Regions from separate parts of the Pantoea sp. UBA4549 genome, predicted to be linked through region 1. Evidence: predicted binding sites of a transcription regulator. Region 1 holds the regulator's gene; each other region holds the start of a gene.
What was found. Region 1 encodes CRP, which controls carbon source genes, mostly activating them, when cyclic AMP is high. Its sites were predicted from a motif close to ATGTGANNNNNNTCACAT; they were not measured.
Positions count from the first base shown of each region.

Region 2: the regulator CRP is predicted to act here: its motif matches at 2,694-2,711, upstream of idnD (L-idonate 5-dehydrogenase).
Region 3: the regulator CRP is predicted to act here: its motif matches at 2,240-2,257, upstream of cdd (cytidine deaminase).
Region 4: the regulator CRP is predicted to act here: its motif matches at 2,445-2,462, upstream of garD (galactarate dehydratase).

Region 1 is NZ_DGLH01000012.1:124,352-128,894, forward strand. Features, by position in the region: gene B3041_RS12400 (YccS/YhfK family putative transporter) at 1-964, opposite strand, end outside; gene crp (cAMP-activated global transcriptional regulator CRP) at 1,024-1,656, opposite strand; gene B3041_RS12410 (OsmC family protein) at 1,947-2,351, shown strand; gene B3041_RS12415 (phosphoribulokinase) at 2,448-3,317, opposite strand; gene B3041_RS12420 (YheU family protein) at 3,379-3,597, opposite strand; gene B3041_RS12425 (hydrolase) at 3,594-4,543, opposite strand, start outside.
Region 2 is NZ_DGLH01000018.1:121,737-126,279, forward strand. Features, by position in the region: gene B3041_RS16300 (gluconate:H+ symporter) at 1-750, opposite strand, end outside; gene idnO (gluconate 5-dehydrogenase) at 830-1,594, opposite strand; gene idnD (L-idonate 5-dehydrogenase) at 1,604-2,635, opposite strand; gene B3041_RS16315 (response regulator transcription factor) at 2,795-3,493, opposite strand; gene B3041_RS16320 (NADPH-dependent 2,4-dienoyl-CoA reductase) at 4,192-4,543, shown strand, end outside.
Region 3 is NZ_DGLH01000015.1:212,677-217,219, forward strand. Features, by position in the region: gene B3041_RS15035 (NAD-dependent malic enzyme) at 1-1,133, opposite strand, end outside; gene cdd (cytidine deaminase) at 1,291-2,187, opposite strand; gene B3041_RS15045 (CidB/LrgB family autolysis modulator) at 2,312-3,004, opposite strand; gene B3041_RS15050 (CidA/LrgA family protein) at 2,997-3,383, opposite strand; gene metG (methionine--tRNA ligase) at 3,562-4,543, opposite strand, start outside.
Region 4 is NZ_DGLH01000004.1:15,020-19,562, reverse strand. Features, by position in the region: gene truC (tRNA pseudouridine(65) synthase TruC) at 1-201, shown strand, start outside; gene B3041_RS01070 (flavodoxin) at 214-660, shown strand; gene garD (galactarate dehydratase) at 711-2,270, opposite strand; gene B3041_RS01060 (MFS transporter) at 2,779-4,134, shown strand; gene B3041_RS01055 (enolase C-terminal domain-like protein) at 4,131-4,543, shown strand, end outside.

The sequences.
Region 1 (4,543 bases):
TGAAATGATAAAGACAGAAGTGACCAACCGGATTATCCGGATGCTGCCGCGCTATCTTTTCCAGCGCGCTGAGCGGCTTTTCCATCTGAAAGCGGGCGGGCAACTGATGATAGAGGATGGCATCCGCCAGCAGCCTGAGCTGTGCCGAAATGGTTTTTGCATTCCAGCGGATAACGGCTTCGGCATGACTCTGCTCGACCAGCTTCTGCACTTTCTCCGGCTGGTGCAGGCTGACAGCGATGTGCTCCTGCAGATCGAGTGCCACCTGGAAAGCACGCGTCAGCCGCTTATGGCTGTTGTCGCGACTGGCAGAGAGCATATGCATCTGCTGATAGCAGGTGGTGATCAGATCAACTGCTTTCTGCTGACGCGCCAGCAGCGGTGGCAGCGCTTTCTCCGGATCGGTCAGCTGCGTCAGCAGGGTATATTTGGCATCGCAGTAATCCGCCAGTTCACGATAGAGCAGGCTCAGCGTTTCACGCATCGGCTGCTCTTTCCACAGCCAGTACCAGAACCAGTTAAACAGGCCATACCAGAACGTGCCGCCAATATAGAGCAGCGGCGGCACCCAGATCGGCATGCGTCCTGCCAGACTCAGCGTAAAAATAGCGGCAATCAGCGTGCCGGGCAGCAGACGTCCGTGCAGCGGGCTGATTTCGCCCGTCACGCCAATAAGCAGCGGCAGCACCAGCATAATAAGCGGCAGCGGGATCGCGGCGTCAGTGAGATACTGGATCAGGAAACTGCCGGTGGCGAAAAGCGTACCGCCCACGATCAGACGTTTGAAAAAACGTTTATGCGGCGTATCAAGGCCGGCAATATTGCAGCAGGCGGGCACCAGCGAGAACAGCAGGCCTTTTTGCAGATCGCCACACAGCCATCCCAGCGCGACAGGCAGGCACAGCACCAGCGTCTGACGCAGAGCGTAGTTGACTTCGGGATGGTAGATGATTCGGCGCCACATCAGCTTATCGCAAACAGAAACGGCGTGATGGTGCCATCACGCCGTGGGGGTGAAACAGCTTAGCGGGTGCCGTAGACGACGATGGTTTTACCGTGTGCGGAGATCAGATTCTGATCTTCCAGCATTTTCAGGATGCGGCCAACGGTTTCCCGTGAGCAACCCACGATCTGACCAATCTCCTGACGGGTGATTTTAATTTGCATACCGTCAGGATGCGTCATGGCATCCGGCTGTTTAGCCAGATTAAGCAGCGTCTGTGCAATGCGGCCGGTAACGTCCAGGAAGGCCAGGTTACCCACTTTTTCTGATGTCACCTGCAGGCGACGTGCCATCTGCGCCGACAGGCGCATCAAAATATCCGGGTTAACCTGAATCAGCTGACGAAATTTTTTGTATGAAATTTCAGCAACTTCGCAGGCTGTTTTCGCACGCACCCAGGCACTGCGCTCCTGGCCCTCTTCAAACAGGCCGAGTTCGCCGATGAAATCTCCCTGATTGAGATAGGAGAGGATCATCTCTTTGCCTTCTTCATCTTTAATCAGTACCGCAACGGAACCTTTAACGATGTAGTAGAGCGTTTCTGCTTTTTCACCCTGATGAATCAGCGTGCTTTTGGATGGATATTTGTGAATATGGCAATGGGACAGGAACCATTCGAGTGTAGGGTCTGTTTGCGGTTTGCCGAGAACCATTCGCTATTATCCTCTATTGTAATCGTGCCCAAAATACAGGGGCATTCATTCCCTGTCAGGCGATGAAATCGTCCAGCGCGTCCTGTTAATAAAAATTATCCGGGCGGATGTGTAAGCTCTGCTTTTGATTCTGCCCGTCTTCATCAGCCACGACGAAGAAATTTTCAGCTCTGTTTGTAGCACAGCTTTTGCAGGCTGTCTTGTGTTGTCTCGCTTCAGCAGGCGGGCGATTGCTGTTTGCCGGATGAACGCGTACTCTGGCGCAAAACGCCGCTTCAGGAGAAAGAATAATGCAGGCACGTGTAAAATGGGTGGAAGGGCTGACCTTTCTCGGAGAATCCTCATCGGGACATCAGTTATTAATGGACGGGAATTCAGGCGATAAAGCGCCAAGCCCGATGGAGATGGTACTGATGGCGGCCGGTGGCTGCAGCGCGATTGATGTGGTGTCGATCCTGCAAAAAGGGCGCAATGATGTGGCTGACTGTGAGGTCAAACTCACCTCAGAACGGCGTGAAGAAGCGCCACGTATTTTTACACAGATTAACCTGCATTTTATCGTCAGTGGAAAAGCGCTGAGCGAGAAAGCGGTAGCGCGAGCGGTTGACCTGTCGGCAGAAAAATATTGCTCGGTGGCGATCATGCTCGGCAAAGGCGTGGAGATCACCCATAGCCACGAGGTGGTTGAGCTGTAACAGGCGCCGCTGCACGTCCCTCTGTACCCGTGAAACAGGCTATGCAGGGTCGCCATTCATGGCGACCGATGTTACGCCGACTGGCAGGCACTGACCCTATTCAATCCGCTTGCCTTCGATGAGCCGCTGCACCAGCGGCATCATAATCAGCTCCATCGCCAGCCCCATCTTGCCGCCCGGTACCACCAGCGTATTCATATGCGAAATAAACGATCCCTGAATCATCGCCAGCAGATAGGGGAAAGCGATGCCTTCCAGGCCGCGAAAATGGATCACCACAAAACTCTCATCCAGTGAGGGGATCTCGCGGGCGGCGAACGGATTGGAGGTATCAACGGTCGGTACGCGCTGAAAGTTAAGGTGCGTGCGGGAAAACTGCGGCGTAATGTAATTGATGTAATCTTCCATCGACCGTACCACGGAATCCATTACCGCTTCGCGCGAGTGGCCCCGTTCGCTGGTATCGCGCACCAGTTTCTGGATCCACTCAAGGTTAACGATGGGCACCACGCCAACCAGCAGGTCAACATGCTCTGCCACGTTATGCTGCTGTGTGACCACCCCGCCGTGCAGGCCCTCATAAAACAGCACGTCGGTGTTTTCCGGCAGCGGCTGCCAGGGGGTAAACGTGCCCGGTACCTGATTCCACGGCACCGCTTCGTCATAGGTGTGCAGATATTTACGCGACTCTCCGATGCCGTTTTCACCATAATGCCGGAACGTCTGCTCCAGCAGGCCAAAATCATTGGCGTCCGGACCAAAATAGCTGATGTGACGGCCCAGATCGCGCGCTTTACGGATCGCCATATCCATTTCCGGCCGGGTATAGCGATGAAAACTGTCGCCTTCTACTTCGGCCGCATGCAGCCCCAGCTGCTGAAAAATTTTACGGAAGGCAAGGCTGGTTGTCGTGGTACCGGCGCCGCTGGAACCGGTAACGGCGATAACGGGGTGTCTGGCTGACATACGGGTGCTCCCTGTGAGATCGGGCGATGAGCATTGTTACCATGAATTATCCGGCAGCGCATCAGCCACGAAACTCGCGCCGCGGCATAATATTGACCGTTTCATGCAGCTCAGACCAGACCAGCACCACCTCGCCCTGCTGCAGCTGGCGGCGCACGTCAGCGACTTTCTGCGCCAGGCTACGCTCCTGCTCACCGTAGTCAGTGCCTTCGCGCAGGACAAAACTTTCAATCAGGTTTTCCAGCGTTGTTACTTCCAGTTCCTGCCACGGAATAATCACAATTGTCCATCCAGATAAGTTGAGAGCCACTCCGGCACGCGCTGCTCCAGCCACATATGGGGTTTAAGCAGGCTGCCGCCGACAAAGCCAACGTGTCCACCCTGCTGCGTCAGCTGGTACTCAATTGTGGCAGACAATTGCTGCGGCTGCGGGATCACCGCGTCTGTCATAAAGGGATCGTCTTTGGCGTGAATGATCAGCATCGGCTTGCGCACGCCGGTCAACAGCGGCAGGGCGCTGGCGCGCTGATAGTAATCGCTGGCGTCGAGAAAACCGTGCGCGCGGGCGGTGATCGCATCGTCAAATTCGCGCAGACGACGAAACGCGCGCAGCTGCAGCACATCAACCGGCAGCGTGCCGGGCCAGGCGCGCAGTTTGCGCATTGCATTCTTTTTCAGCTGCGTCAGCAAATAATGCTGATAGAAGCGGGAAAAGCCGATATCCAGTTTTTCACTGCAGGGCGCCAGCGCCAGCGGCGCGGATATCGCCACGGCTGCATCCAGCGGTGCCTCGTTGCCCTGCAGGCCGAGTAAGCAGGCGAGCATGTTACCGCCCAGCGATACGCCCACCGCCGCCGTCGGCACGCTGCCCCATTCCCGCCGCAGCCAGTGCAGGAAATAGGTCGCGTCTTCGGTTTCACCGGAGTGATAAATGCGCTGCAGCCGGTTAGGTTCGCCGCTGCAGCCGCGGAAGTGCATGACCACACCAAGCCAGCCGCGCGCTTTACACGCCTGCATCAGACCGTGTGCGTAAGGGCTGCGAAAGTGGCCTTCAAGCCCGTGGAACATCACCATGCGCGGTTTGTGTTGCGCCCGGGCCGGATCCTCGCTCCAGGCGAGATCGACAAAGTCGCCATCCGGCAGCTCCAGCCGCTGCCAGTGGGGTCTGAGCGTGACGCGCCGCCGCAGCAGGCGCGGCAGCAGGGTCTGCAAATGCGCATTGCCGA
Region 2 (4,543 bases), on a different contig from region 1:
ATCGTCTTTAGGTGTGGTCAGTTCGAATATTGCCGCTATTGCCATCAGCACCACCGGGATCACCGCAGCAAAAATACTGATCCCAAAGCCTGGCATCTCCTCTTCTGAAAAAATGCGCGGATTGTAGAGTCCTTCAGGCGGTGATTTTTCAAACCGCTTTAAAAATTTAGAGAACACCGGGCCCGCAATAATCACCGTGGGGATCGTGATGATCATGCCATACAGCAGCGTGGTGCCAAGATTCGCACCGAAAATGGTGGCAATCGCCGTGGGCCCGGGATGCGGGGGCAGAAAACAGTGGGTGACTGAGAGTGCGGCCACCATCGGCACGCCGACGTACAGCAGCGGCAGTCTGGCGGCGGCGACCACGGTAAACACCAGCGGCAACAGCAGCACAAACCCCACTTCATAAAACATTGCCAGGCCGACGATCAGCCCTGTCACTACCAGCGCCCACTGCAACCGCTGTTTACCAAAGGCCGCAATCAGCGTAGTAGCGACCCGCTGTGCGGCACCGGTATCAGAGACCAGTCGTCCGAGCATGGCACCAAACCCCAGGATCATCGCCAGACTGCCCAGCGTTGATCCGATGCCTTTCTGTATCGACGCCATCACATTAAGCGGCGTCATACCTTCAGCAATACCGACCACCGCTGAGACGAACACCAGCGCGATAAACCCATTCACTTTGAAAACAATCATCAGTACCAACAGCAGGATCACGCCCAGCACAATTATCGTAATTGGCATTTTTATTAGTCCGGTAAAGAGAGAAAAGTCAGCCGTATGCCGGCGCAGCCAGACAGACTATCCGGCTACGCACCACGCATTACACGGCTACGCGCATACCGCCATCAACAAATAGCAGATGGCCATTAACAAAATCTGAAGCAGAAGATGCCAGAAAAATGGCGGCACCAATCAGCTCTTCCGGCTTACCCCAGCGCGCAGCAGGCGTACGCTTAGTCAGCCAGCCGGTAAACGCGGGATCGTCAGCCAGCGGCTGCGTCATCTCGGTCACAAAGTAGCCTGGCGCAATCGCATTAACCTGAATATTGTAGCGTGCCAGTTCTACGCACATCCCCCGCGTCAGCATGGTGACCGCACCTTTGGAGGCTGCGTAAGGGGTGATCGTGTCGCGGCCCAGCTCACTCTGCATCGAGCCGATATTGATAATTTTGCCGCGCTGGCGCGTCACCATCTGCTGTGCCACTTTTTGCGAGACGAAAAACACCGCGGTCTGGTTTACCGCAATCACGTCGTGCCAGTCCTGCTCCGGAAACTCCAGAAAAGGCCGCCGCCGCTGGATCCCGGCGTTGTTCACCAGGATATCGATGGCGCCCCACTGCGCTTCAATTTCATCGATCGCCTGATGCACCGCACCGGAATCTGTTACGTCAAACGCTTTGGCCCGGGCAGCGATCCCCTGCTCACGCAGCGCGCCGGCGGCGCGCTCTGCGCCTTCAGCTGTGGTCGCGTTGATAATCACTTCGGCCCCGGCTTCACCCAGGCCCTGCGCCAGCAGAAACCCGATACCGCGTGCTGAACCGGTCAGCAGTACGCGCTTGCCGGTCAGAGAAAAGAGTGCGCTCATGTTATCTCCCTAAAAAGTCAGCTGGACTTTTGCCGCGCGGGTTTTATCGCTGGCAAACTGCAGCGCCGCATCGATATCCTGAAGCGGGTACTCACCGCTATAGAGCGGCAGCGGATTGATAACGCCCTGCGCCAGCCACTCAACCGCCGTATTGAATTCATGTGTAAAACGGAACGAGCCTGTCAGGGTTATCTCTTTGGCAATCAGCATCATCAGAGGGAAATCAGGAAAAGCGCCTCCCATCCCTACCTGCACTACCGTGCCTTTGGCACACACGACCTCCAGGCAGCGCTGCAGTGACGCCGGATGACCGGACGCTTCAAACGCCACATCGAAGTAGCCCTTATCTGCCATCCAGGCAGTGAAATCGCCGCTTGCAGCGTTAACCACCTGCGTAGCACCCATTTGCTGCGCCATATCCAGCGAACGCTCACTGATATCACTGCAGATAATCTCTGCAGCACCACGCGCCTGTGCGGCGGCGGCAATCAGACAGCCAATCGGCCCGGTGCCGGAGATAAAGATACGTTTGCCGGCAAGATCGCCAGCCTGATGCGTGGCGTGAATGCAGACTGCCAGCGGCTCAGCAAACACCATTACCGTTTCATCGGCATCCGCTGGAAAAGGCACGCACTGGCTGCTCGCCACAACTTTGTGCCGGGTAAATCCGCCATCAACGTGCGGGACATACATTGCGCTGCCAAAAAAACGCATTGCGGTACACTGATTCTCCTGCTGCCGCTGACAATATTTGCATTCACCGCAGGGTTTCGCCGGATTGATAGCCACTTTTTGCTGTGGCTGCAGGCGGGGATCGTCGCTTTCTATGACATAACCAATTACTTCATGCCCGAGTATCATAGGCATTTGCAGCGCAAAGCTGCCGACCTTTCCTTCCTGATAGTAATGCAGATCGGAGCCACAGATTCCGCCGCGCGTAATGCGCACCAGCGTGCCGGAGCCATCCCACTGCACGTGCTGCTGCGCGACACTGACCTGCTGTTTGCCGCTGATGACGCAGGATTGTGTTTCGATGTTCATGTTTTTCCCGTGAGTCTGTTTATGTGATGACTATAAAAACGGGTTAAACGGTATAAAACTGTGATGAACATCACTCAGAACAATGTTACAGAAAAGATGTTACCGGGAACGTGAACTGGCTGTCAGGTTACTGCAACCGGGCCCGGTCGTTCTGCCTGATTACCGGGCTGACAGCAACTCCCGGCTATATTTAAATAATTCTGAATCAGAACGGACGCCAAGCTTTTTTAGCGCCGACTGCTTCTGCCCGCTCACCGTTTTCCGGCTCCGCCTGAACTTGGCCGCAATTTGTGAAACGCTCATACCATCAAGAAAGCAGCGAATTACCTCCGCTTCACGCGGGCTTAATAACCTTATTTTTTCGTGAAGCGCTGGTGTGCAGCCGATACAAAAATGCTCATCCGCTATTTTTTCGGAAATGGCATAAAGCGTCTGAATTTCTTCAGCAAGGTGTGCGGCTAAAAACAGGTTATTCTCAGCAACGACTCTGACCGCCGCCAGCACCTCTTCAAAGGGATGACTTTTTCCGATAAAACCGTTTACGCCGGCCCGGAGCGCCATCCTGGCAACTGCCGGGCTTTCTGCAGAGGTTAAAACCAGCATTTTTTGCGTCGGATAGTGGTTACGTATTTGCTTTATTAACGTCAGGCCATCAACTTCGCGTTCACCCAGCAGAAAATCCAGGATCAGAACATCGATCCTGTGCGTATTTAACGCACTGAAAAGCTCACTGCCGGACGACCAGGCGGCAACAAGCTGAATATCGGGATGGTTTTTCAGACACAGCTCAAAAACCAGACGGATCATAGGGTGACCGTCGAGAACAGCAACACGGACTGGCTGAGTGTTTGAATCCAATCTGCCTCTCCTCTAAAAAGCACATTACAGGTAAAAGGTTATATCGTTTAACCTTTTCAGTTAACTCATTGGTAATAGCAGGAAAACCTTCTTCACAATGTGATTATTCAGGTAATTATATAAAGCTGGAAAATAAAAAATTATTAAAATATAAAATCATCCACTTCACAAATAAAAGAGAGAGTGAAATCACCTGGGAAATGACGCACTTCTGCTGATAACTGCTGCTATCTTTCCGGCCCGGCATGCAATAAATATAACACTCACCAGATAAGGCCATTCAGCTACACTCCGGGATTAACAGGCATTATTAATAACATTAAAATAGCGATTAAAATGATAAATTCTCTTCCTGGCGCTATTTGAAGGCTTATTTCCAGATTACTTTCCCACTATAATGTTTAAAAACCCGCCCCGTTGCGATAAACATTTCTTGCCGCTGTGTAGTTATTATCCGGGCTTTTCAGAAAAAGGAATCCATGCTGACCTTAAAAAAAGTGCTAAGTCATTAGCCCTGTACTCTGACCCATTCAGGGCGTGCCGGTCCTTCCCGTGCGTAACGAAGGCAAGCTGAAACCTCGTGCGTAACCTGCCGCCCTGCTTTTTTTGACGTCACTCACACGCTGAGTGTTGCTCTCTTCCATCATGCGCGATTACCGTTAGAGTTAACTCATCCGACCACTTTTGAGCGCCTGATTATGATCGAGCACTATCCCTGCTTATTCACGCCTCTCGATCTGGGATTTACCCGGTTAAAAAATCGTTTTCTGATGGGCTCGATGCATACCGGGCTGGAGGAGCATCCCGACGGCGCTGCACGACTGGCTGCTTTCTATGCCGAGCGCGCACGCGAAGGGGTGGCGCTGATAGTGACCGGTGGCGTCGCGCCGAATGCGCAGGGTGTGGTGACACAGGGTGGCGCAATGCTGACCCGGGAAAACCAGTGCGACTGGCATCGTCAGATCACCACCGCGGTCCATGCGCAGGGCGGGAAAATTGCGCTGCAGATCCTGCATGCCGGACGCTATAGCTATCAGCGGTCGCTGGTAG
Region 3 (4,543 bases), on a different contig from region 1:
ACCACATCCAGCAGCGAAATTGTATCGCTGGTGACGTCCCACGCCTTCAGATTGTCACTTTTTTGCACCAGTTTGCTCTGGAAATCGAGCAGGTTTGGCAGCTTGTCGGTGAGCAGACCAAAGCGGTCAACCATCATGACCCGCGAACGCGCTTCCTCATCGCTCAGTCCTTCAGATTTCATCTGCGCAATGATCTGTTCAGCAATACCGCAGCCTGCAGAACCGGCGCCGAGGAAGACCACTTTCTGCTCGCACAGGCGGCTGCCTGCAGCGCGGCTGGCGGCAATCAGTGTGCCTACGGTAACGGCTGCGGTGCCCTGAATATCATCGTTGAAGCAGCAGATTTCATCGCGATAGCGCTGCAGCAGCGGCATGGCGTTCTTCTGTGCAAAATCTTCAAACTGCAGCAGGACGTTTGGCCAGCGGCGTTTCACCGCCTGAATAAATTCATTCACAAACGACTCATACTCTTCGCCGGTAATGCGCGGATGACGCCAGCCCATATAGAGCGGATCGTTGAGCAGCTGCGGGTTATTCGTGCCGACATCCAGCACCACCGGCAGGGTGTAGGCCGGACTGATGCCGCCGCAGGCGGTATAGAGCGACAGCTTGCCAATCGGAATACCCATGCCGCCGATACCGAGGTCACCAAGACCAAGAATACGCTCGCCATCCGTTACCACAATGACCTTCACATTCTGCTTGGTAGCGTTCTGCAGCATGTCTTCAATGCGATCGCGATTGTTGTAAGAGATAAACACGCCGCGCGCGCGACGGTAGATCTCAGAGAAATGCTCACACGCTGCACCCACGGTCGGGGTATAAATAATCGGCATCATCTCTTCCAGATGATTATCCAGCAGGCGGTAGAACAGGGTTTCATTGGTGTCCTGGATATTGCGCAGATAGACGTGCTTGTCGTTATTGTTTTTGAAATCCAGAAACTGACGCCAGGCGCGTTCCGCCTGCTCTTCAATGGTCTCAACCGCATCCGGCAGCAGACCATTCAGATTGAATTCGTTACGTTCTTCCAGTGAGAAAGCGCTGCCTTTATTCAGCAGCGGAAATTCCAGCAGAATCGGACCCGCATAAGGGATATAGAGCGGACGTTTACTTTCGTACTCGAGTTCCATGCAATGTTTGCTCCGGTTGCAGTGTTTGCTGACGTATCGCGACGAAAAGCTCACGCCAGATCTGATTAGTGTAAAGGTCTGGCGCCCGATCCTATGAAAATTCCGGCAGATGTACAGCTTTTGTTAACAGCAGGTCACAAAAGCGGTAAAAGGATCACTAAACGGATGTTTTTGAAACTAAAGTAATCGTCAGCGCGTGGCAGCCAAGCGCGGCGAGCGTCGCGCGCGTCGCATCCGCCTGCGTCAGCGCACCCTGCGCGGACTCAGCCAGCGCCGCGCGGCAGATGGTCTCCAGCGGTTCATGATGCATATTCATCAGGATCAGCGCGGCCTGCAGCGGGGGCAGGCTGGGATTAAACGCGGCATTTTCCGCATAGCGGCCGCTATAGATTGCGCCGCTGCGGCTCTCCAGTGCCACACCGCTATAGCTGTAGCTGTAAGGGGCGTGGCTCTGACTGGCGGCACTGATGGCCGCCTGCTGCAGCGCATCGCCGGCCGGGGCAAAGGCATGGTCAACCGGCGTCATCAGCCGCTCTGCAATATGAAGGTCAGCAGGACCAAACGCATCGGGCAGGTAGTGCGCCAGCGTGCTCACTTCGCGTCCCGGCAGGCTGATACGGATTGCCGTACCGCTGTTCAGCTCATTCATAAACTGACGGCAGTGGCCACACGGCGTGTAGTTTACGGTGATGGCCGCCAGCGCCGTTTCACCGCGCAGCCAGGCGTGGGTAATCGCGCTCTGCTCAGCGTGCACCGTCTGCTGCATCGTGGCGCCGCGAAACTCCATATTCGCCCCAAAATACCAGTGGCCGCTGACGCCACGCGCGATAGCGCCAACGTTAAAGCGGGAGAGCGGCGCAACCGCACAGCAGGCGGCGAGCGGCAGGAGCGCCAGCGCCAGTGCATCCTCTTCCAGTCCGGTCACCTGCTGCAGCTGTATCAACTCATCAGGGCGGAGCACGCCGTGAAAATCGGGCGCGTCCAGCAGCGGCTGCAGCGCCTGCTGCAGAGCAGTCGGCAGGTCGGAGAAAGCGGAAGAGAATCGTGGGTGCATGGTGTCAGGCCTCATTAACTCATCAGCGGCGGGGCGCCGCCTGCTGAGTTATATGTGATCCATGTCGCTATGACAATGCAAGCTGATTGAGTTGTTTCAACTTTGCGAGATCTCTCGCAAACTTTCAGCCAAACCACGCCAGCAGCAGCGGAAAGATAAACGGTGCCAGTAACGAGGTAATGATGCCGCAGATCACCAGCGCCAGTGAACTGAACGCCCCTTCCTGATAGTCGATTTCCGCCGCGCGCGCCGTGCCCAGCGCGTGTGACGCGTTGCCAATCGCCAGGCCGCGCGATGCTTTGCTGCGAATGCGCAGCAGGTTCAGCAGCATGTGCCCGAAAACGGCACCAAATACGCCTGCGATCAGCACGCAGATAGCGCTGATGGCCGGAATACCGTGCAGCGAGGCAGAGACCGCCATCGCAATCGGGGTGGTGACTGACTTGGGTAAGAGCGTCGCAGCGATCTCCGGGGTGGCGCCCAGCCACAGCGCCATCGCAGTGCCGGATACCATGGCGGTCAGGCTGCCAATAAAGCAGACGCTGATGATGGTTTTCCAGCGTGCACGGATCTGATGCATCTGCTCATAAAGCGGCAGCGCCAGCGCCACGACCGCTGGCTGCAGCAGCTGATTCAGCAGTGCGCTGCCGGCAAAATAGCGCGTATAGGGGGTATGCGTCAGCAGCAGCACCGGAATAATGATGGCCATGGCTACCAGCAGCGGGTTAATCAGCGAGATTTTAAGCTTTGCCGCCAGCCGGCGCGCCACAAAATAAGCAGCCAGCGTCAGCGGCAGGGACCACCAGACTTCACTCATGCGGCTGCTCCTGTTTCGGGCGCTGCAGGCGTTCAGCGCTAAAACCCACCACCACCAGCACCATCAGCGTACTGGTGAGGCAGGAGACCACAATCGGACCAAACTGCGCGGAAAGCACATCGGTATAGCTGATGACGCCAACGCTTATCGGTACAAACAGCAGCGCCATATAGCGGATCAGCAGATGGCAGCCGGGTTTTACCCAGCGAACCGGCAGGATCTGCAGCCCCAGCAGTAAAAACAGCAGCAGCATACCGATAATACTGCCGGGAATAGTAAAGGGAAGCAGGGCGGCGAGCGCGATACCGGCATAGAGCGCGGCATAGATAATCATAAAGGCGCGCAGATAGCGCCAGCAGGCAGTTAACACGTCAGACATCTCCGGCTTCGGTCATCTGTTTTACATCATACGCATTACGCGCTTAGCGTGCCAGACGTCACACAGAGGCAGGTCTGTTGGCGCTGCAGAATCAGCGTACAGAGGCGATCGCGAAGGGAGGAGAAGCAGAAAATCAGCCCTCTCCGGAAAGAAGAGGGCTGTAAACGAAGAAAAGAGCTTACTTAACCGGCATGCCTGGCTGTGCGCCGCTGTCCACCGAGAGCACGAACAGATCGCTGCCGCCCGGGCCGGCTGAGAGCACCATACCTTCCGATACGCCAAAGCGCATCTTACGCGGCGCCAGATTGGCCACGATAATGGTCATCTTGCCCACCAGCACGGAAGGATCGGGGTAAGCCGCACGAATGCCGGAGAAGATCTGACGCTTCTCACCGCCGAGATCGAGCTGCAGGCGCAGCAGCTTGTCTGAACCCTCAACCAGCTCCGCCTGCTCAATCAGCGCCACGCGCATATCGACTTTGGCGAAATCATCAATAGTGATGGTGTCGCCAATCGGCGCGTCAGCGAGCGGGCCGCTTACGGCAGGTTTGCTGGCCGCGGCTGCATCCTCTTTCGATGCCGCAATCAGCGCTTCCACTTTTGCCATCTCAATGCGGCCGTAGAGCGCTTTGAACGGTGCCACACGGTGGTTCAGCAGCGGCTGTGCGATGCCATCCCAGCTCAGTTCGCTCTGCAGAAACGCCTCAGCACGTTCGCTCAGCGACGGCAGTACCGGCTTCAGCCAGGTCATCAGCACGCGGAACAGGTTGATGCCCATTGAGCAGATCGCCTGCAGGTCAGCGTCGCGGCCTTCCTGTTTCGCCACTACCCACGGCGCCTGCTCATCAACATAGCGGTTTGCCAGATCGGCCAGCGTCATGATTTCACGAATGGCGCGGTTATATTCGCGGTTCGCCCACGCTTCGCCAATCTTCTCTGACGCCGCCACAAAGGTCTGATAAAGCGCCGGATCGGCGAGTTCAGCAGCCAGTTCACCGTTAAAGCGTTTGGTGATAAAACCGGCGTTGCGCGAGGCAAGGTTAACCACTTTGTTCACGATGTCAGCGTTAACGCGCTGCACAAAATCTTCCAGATTCAGGTCGATGTCATCAATGCGCGAAGAGAGCTTGGCCGCGTAGTAATAGCGCAGGCTGTCGGCA
Region 4 (4,543 bases), on a different contig from region 1:
TTTGGGCTTGATCGTTTAATGCTGCACGCCAGCGCCCTGTCGCTGACGCATCCTTTTACCGGAGAGCCGCTGGTGATCCGTGCCGGGCTGGATCCGATATGGCAGCAGATGCTGCAGCAGTTCGGCTGGCAGGATCGGTTACCGGAGGTTCCCAGGGTTGAGTTTGACGCTGAGGCAGTTCAGGATAAGCCAACAGCGTAAAGGAGCAGCAAGATGGCAAAGATTGGCATTTTCACAGGCACGGTTTACGGCAATGCACTGCTGGTCGCCGAAGAGGCGCAGCCGGTGCTGCAGGCGCAGGGGCATGAGGTAGCGGTATTCGAGGACCCGACGCTGGCGGAGTGGCAGGCGTACAGCAGCGAGGTCGTCCTGATTGTAACCTCAACAACGGGGCAGGGCGATCTGCCGGATAATATTGCCCGTCTCCATGCACAAATCCATGATGATCTCGGCTACCAGCCAGCGCTGCGCTACGGTGTGATTGCGCTGGGTGACAGCAGCTATCAGCACTTCTGCGGCGCAGGAAAAACCTTTGATGCCACGCTCCAGGCGCAGCAGGCGCAGCGTATCGGTGACGTGCTGATGGTAGATGCCATTGAGCATCCGGAGCCTGAAAGCGTGACGACGCCGTGGGTGGAGAGCTGGGGTAAGCTGCTGTAGTGAGCAGGGCCGCCCTGTATGGCGGCCCGGTATTCACGGCTGTAGCGCTATTACGTCACCGGTGCCGGATTAAACACTGCCAGCTGGTTGCGGATCCCCCAGCGATCGGACCAGGTCTGCTGACGACCGCTGGCGATCTCCAGAATCAGCTCAAACAGACGCCAGCCCACCTGCTCAATGCTCTCTTCACCGGTGGCAATAGTGCCGGCGTTGATATCCATTAAATCGTGCCAGCGCCGGGCCAGCGCGCTGCGCGTCGCCATCTTGATCACCGGGATCGCCGCAAGACCATAAGGCGTGCCGCGTCCGGTCGTAAACACCTGCAGCGTAATGCCGGAAGCCATCTGTTGCGTACCGCAGACGAAGTCGCTGGCAGGTGTGGCCGCGTAAATCAGCCCGCGCTGCGTAGGGCGCTGTCCTGGCGACAGGACTTCAGCAATCGGGCTGCGGCCCGATTTTGCAATCGATCCCAGCGCTTTTTCCACCACGTTTGCCAGTCCGCCTTTTTTGTTGCCCGGTGAAGGATTGGCGCTGCGATCGGTCTGTCCCTGATGCAGATAGTCGTCATACCACGCCATCTCTTCCAGCAGGCGTTTGCCCACCGCTTCATTGACCACGCGCGGCGTCAGCAGATGGATTGCGTCGCGTACTTCAGTTACTTCAGAAAACATAACCGTGGCGCCGCAGCGTACCAGCAGATCGGAGGCGAATCCCACCGCCGGGTTGGCCGTTACGCCGGAAAACGCGTCGCTGCCGCCGCACTGGGTGCCCACCACCAGCTCAGACGCCGGGCAGGGCTCTCGCCGGCGCAGGTTAAGCTTTTTCAGATGCCGTTCGGCAACCTGCAGAATTTCATCCACCATGGCGCCAAAGCCGACGTGACGCTCATCCTGCAGGCGCACGATATCGTTATCATCCAGCGAGATCGCCTGTACATCAGGCGTACCGGTCAGCAGCCGCTCCGGCTGGAGCTTTTCGCAGCCGAGACTGACAATCATCACTTCGCCGCCGAAATTGGGATTCAGCGCAAGGTTATGAATGGTACGGATCGGCACGACGGCAGCCGGCGCGTTAATCGCTACGCCGCAGCCATACAGATGATTCAGCGCAACCACGCCATCAACGTTGGGGTAACGCGGCAGCAGATCGCGTTCAATAAGCTGCACAACATAATCCACGACGCCCGCCACACAGTGGACGCTGGTGGTAATGCCAAGCAGATTGCGGGTTCCCACACTGCCGTCTGCATTACGATAGCCATCAAAGGTATAGCCTTCCAGCGGCGGCAGCACGGGCGGGACGTTAGTTGCCAGCGGCAGGCTGCTGAGCGGCGGTGCCTCGGGCAGCGCCACCAGCGACTCATCTATCCAGCTGCCGCGCATGATGGGGCGCAGCGCCGTGCCGATCACTTCGCCATAGCGCAGAATCGGTGCATGCTGCGCAATATCGTCCAGCGCAACTTTATGCCCCTGGGGCACATGTTCCGTCAGCTGCAGCCCGTCTGCAAAACGTGTACCCGCGGGCAGGCCCTGGTCGTTGACGACAATCGCAACGTTATCCGCTTCATGGACTTTTATATAGAGTGGTTTTTCTGTAACGGGTCGGTTCATTGCTCACCTTCCGGGTAGTCGCACTGTACATTGCAGGGCGATAAATAGAGGTTCTGGTCACGTCATCAAAGTCAGCCAGCTCCAGTATAAGCAGCACACGCCCGCCAGCGCATTGTGCAACTGTCCGGCTTTTAGCCCGTTTCTTTGCCCGCTTTGGTGGTTTTAACCAAAAGCAAGTGAAGGTGCTCACAAAGCGCTCTCCGGATGACTGTTTTTTGTACATTTATGGCGCTGTCATCCGCATTTCGTGAGCCATCACGCAGCAGGATGTGCATATGCCACAAAATCTTTTTTGTTTCAGCTGAATTGTCGGGCTTTCTTCCAGTGTTTCAGCGGCGGGCTGTTTTTATACTGATTTCCGTTCTCAAAGGTTTGGTTACCTGTCACGACGCATCAACGTTCGCCATAACAACAATCGCCGTGTTTAACCCGACATCATTCTGATACCCAACGCGATGTGTATGCAGTCAGAGTGAATGTAGCGTTCGCTATATTTCAGGAGTGCATCATGAATAGTTACAGCCAGACGGCAGAGGCGGTGCAGAAACGTACCAATGCCCGCTACTGGATCGTGGTGATGTTATTTATTGTCACCTCATTCAACTACGGCGACCGCGCCACCATTTCCATTGCCGGTTCGGCAATGTCCAAAGATATCGGGCTCGACTCTGTCGGACTGGGCTATATCTTTTCCGCCTTCTCCTGGGCCTATGTGATCGGCCAGATCCCGGGCGGATGGCTGCTGGATCGCTTCGGATCCAAGCGCGTCTACTTCTGGAGTATTTTCCTCTGGTCGCTGTTTACCCTTCTGCAGGGCTTTGTCGATCTGTTCAGCGGCTTTGGCATTGTGATTTCGCTGTTCCTGCTGCGCTTTATGGTGGGTCTGGCTGAAGCACCTTCATTCCCCGGCAATAGCCGCATTGTTGCGGCCTGGTTCCCGGCGCAGGAGCGCGGAACCGCTGTCGCCATTTTTAACTCGGCACAATACTTCGCCACGGTGATCTTCGCGCCCATCATGGGCTGGCTGGTTTCTGAAGTCGGCTGGGCGCATGTGTTCTGGTTTATGGGCGGCCTCGGCATCATCCTGAGCTTTATCTGGCTGAAAGTGATGCACGATCCCAACAACCACCCCGGCGTGAACAAGGCGGAGCTGGAGTACATGGAGCAGGGCGGCGCGCTGATCAATATGGATGCGAAAAAAGCCGATCGCAAAGTCAGCCGCGGTGAGAAGTGGGATCAGATCAAACAGCTGCTCTCTACCCGCATGATGTGGGGCATCTATCTTGGCCAGTATTGTGTCAACGCGCTGACCTACTTCTTTATTACCTGGTTCCCGGTTTATCTGGTGCAGGCGCGCGGTATGTCGATTCTGAAAGCGGGCTTTATTGCCTCCGTTCCGGCAATTTGCGGCTTCCTCGGCGGCGTGCTGGGCGGGGTTATTTCCGACTACCTGATGCGTAAAACCGGCTCACTCAATATTGCCCGCAAAACGCCAATCGTTATCGGCATGCTGCTCTCTATCAGCATGGTGATGTGTAACTACACCGAAACGGAATGGGTGGTGGTGCTGTTCATGGCGCTGGCATTCTTCGGAAAAGGCATTGGTGCGCTGGGCTGGGCGGTGATGGCTGATACCGCACCGAAAGAGATCAGTGGCCTGAGCGGTGGTCTGTTCAATATGTTCGGCAACTTCTCCGGTATCGTCACGCCTATCGCGATTGGTTACATCATCGCCACCAGCGGATCGTTTGAGGGGGCGCTGGTGTATGTCGGGATCCACGCTTTTGTCGCCGCCTTTAGCTTCCTGTTTATCACCGGTGACATTAAACGCGTTGAGCTGAAACCGTATAAGGAGCCGAAATGAGTACGCAAAGTACGCCTGTCATCACCGACATGCAGGTGATCCCGGTTGCCGGGTACGACAGTATGCTGCTTAACATTGGCGGCGCACATAACGCCTGCTTTACGCGCAATATAGTGGTGCTGACCGACAGCGCCGGTCATACCGGACTGGGCGAGGCACCGGGCGGCGACACAATCTATCAGACGCTGCTGGCGGCAGTACCCCAGGTTAAGGGCCAGCAGATTGCGCGTATGAACCGGCTGGTGCAGCAGGTGCATAAGGGCAATCAGTCTGCAGATTTTGACACCTTTGGCAACGGGGCCTGGACTTTTGAACTGCGTGTGAACGCGGTGGCAGCGCTGGAAGCGGCGCTGCTGGATCTGCTGGGGCAGCATCTGGGCGTGCCGGTGGCAGAACTGCTCGGGCCGGG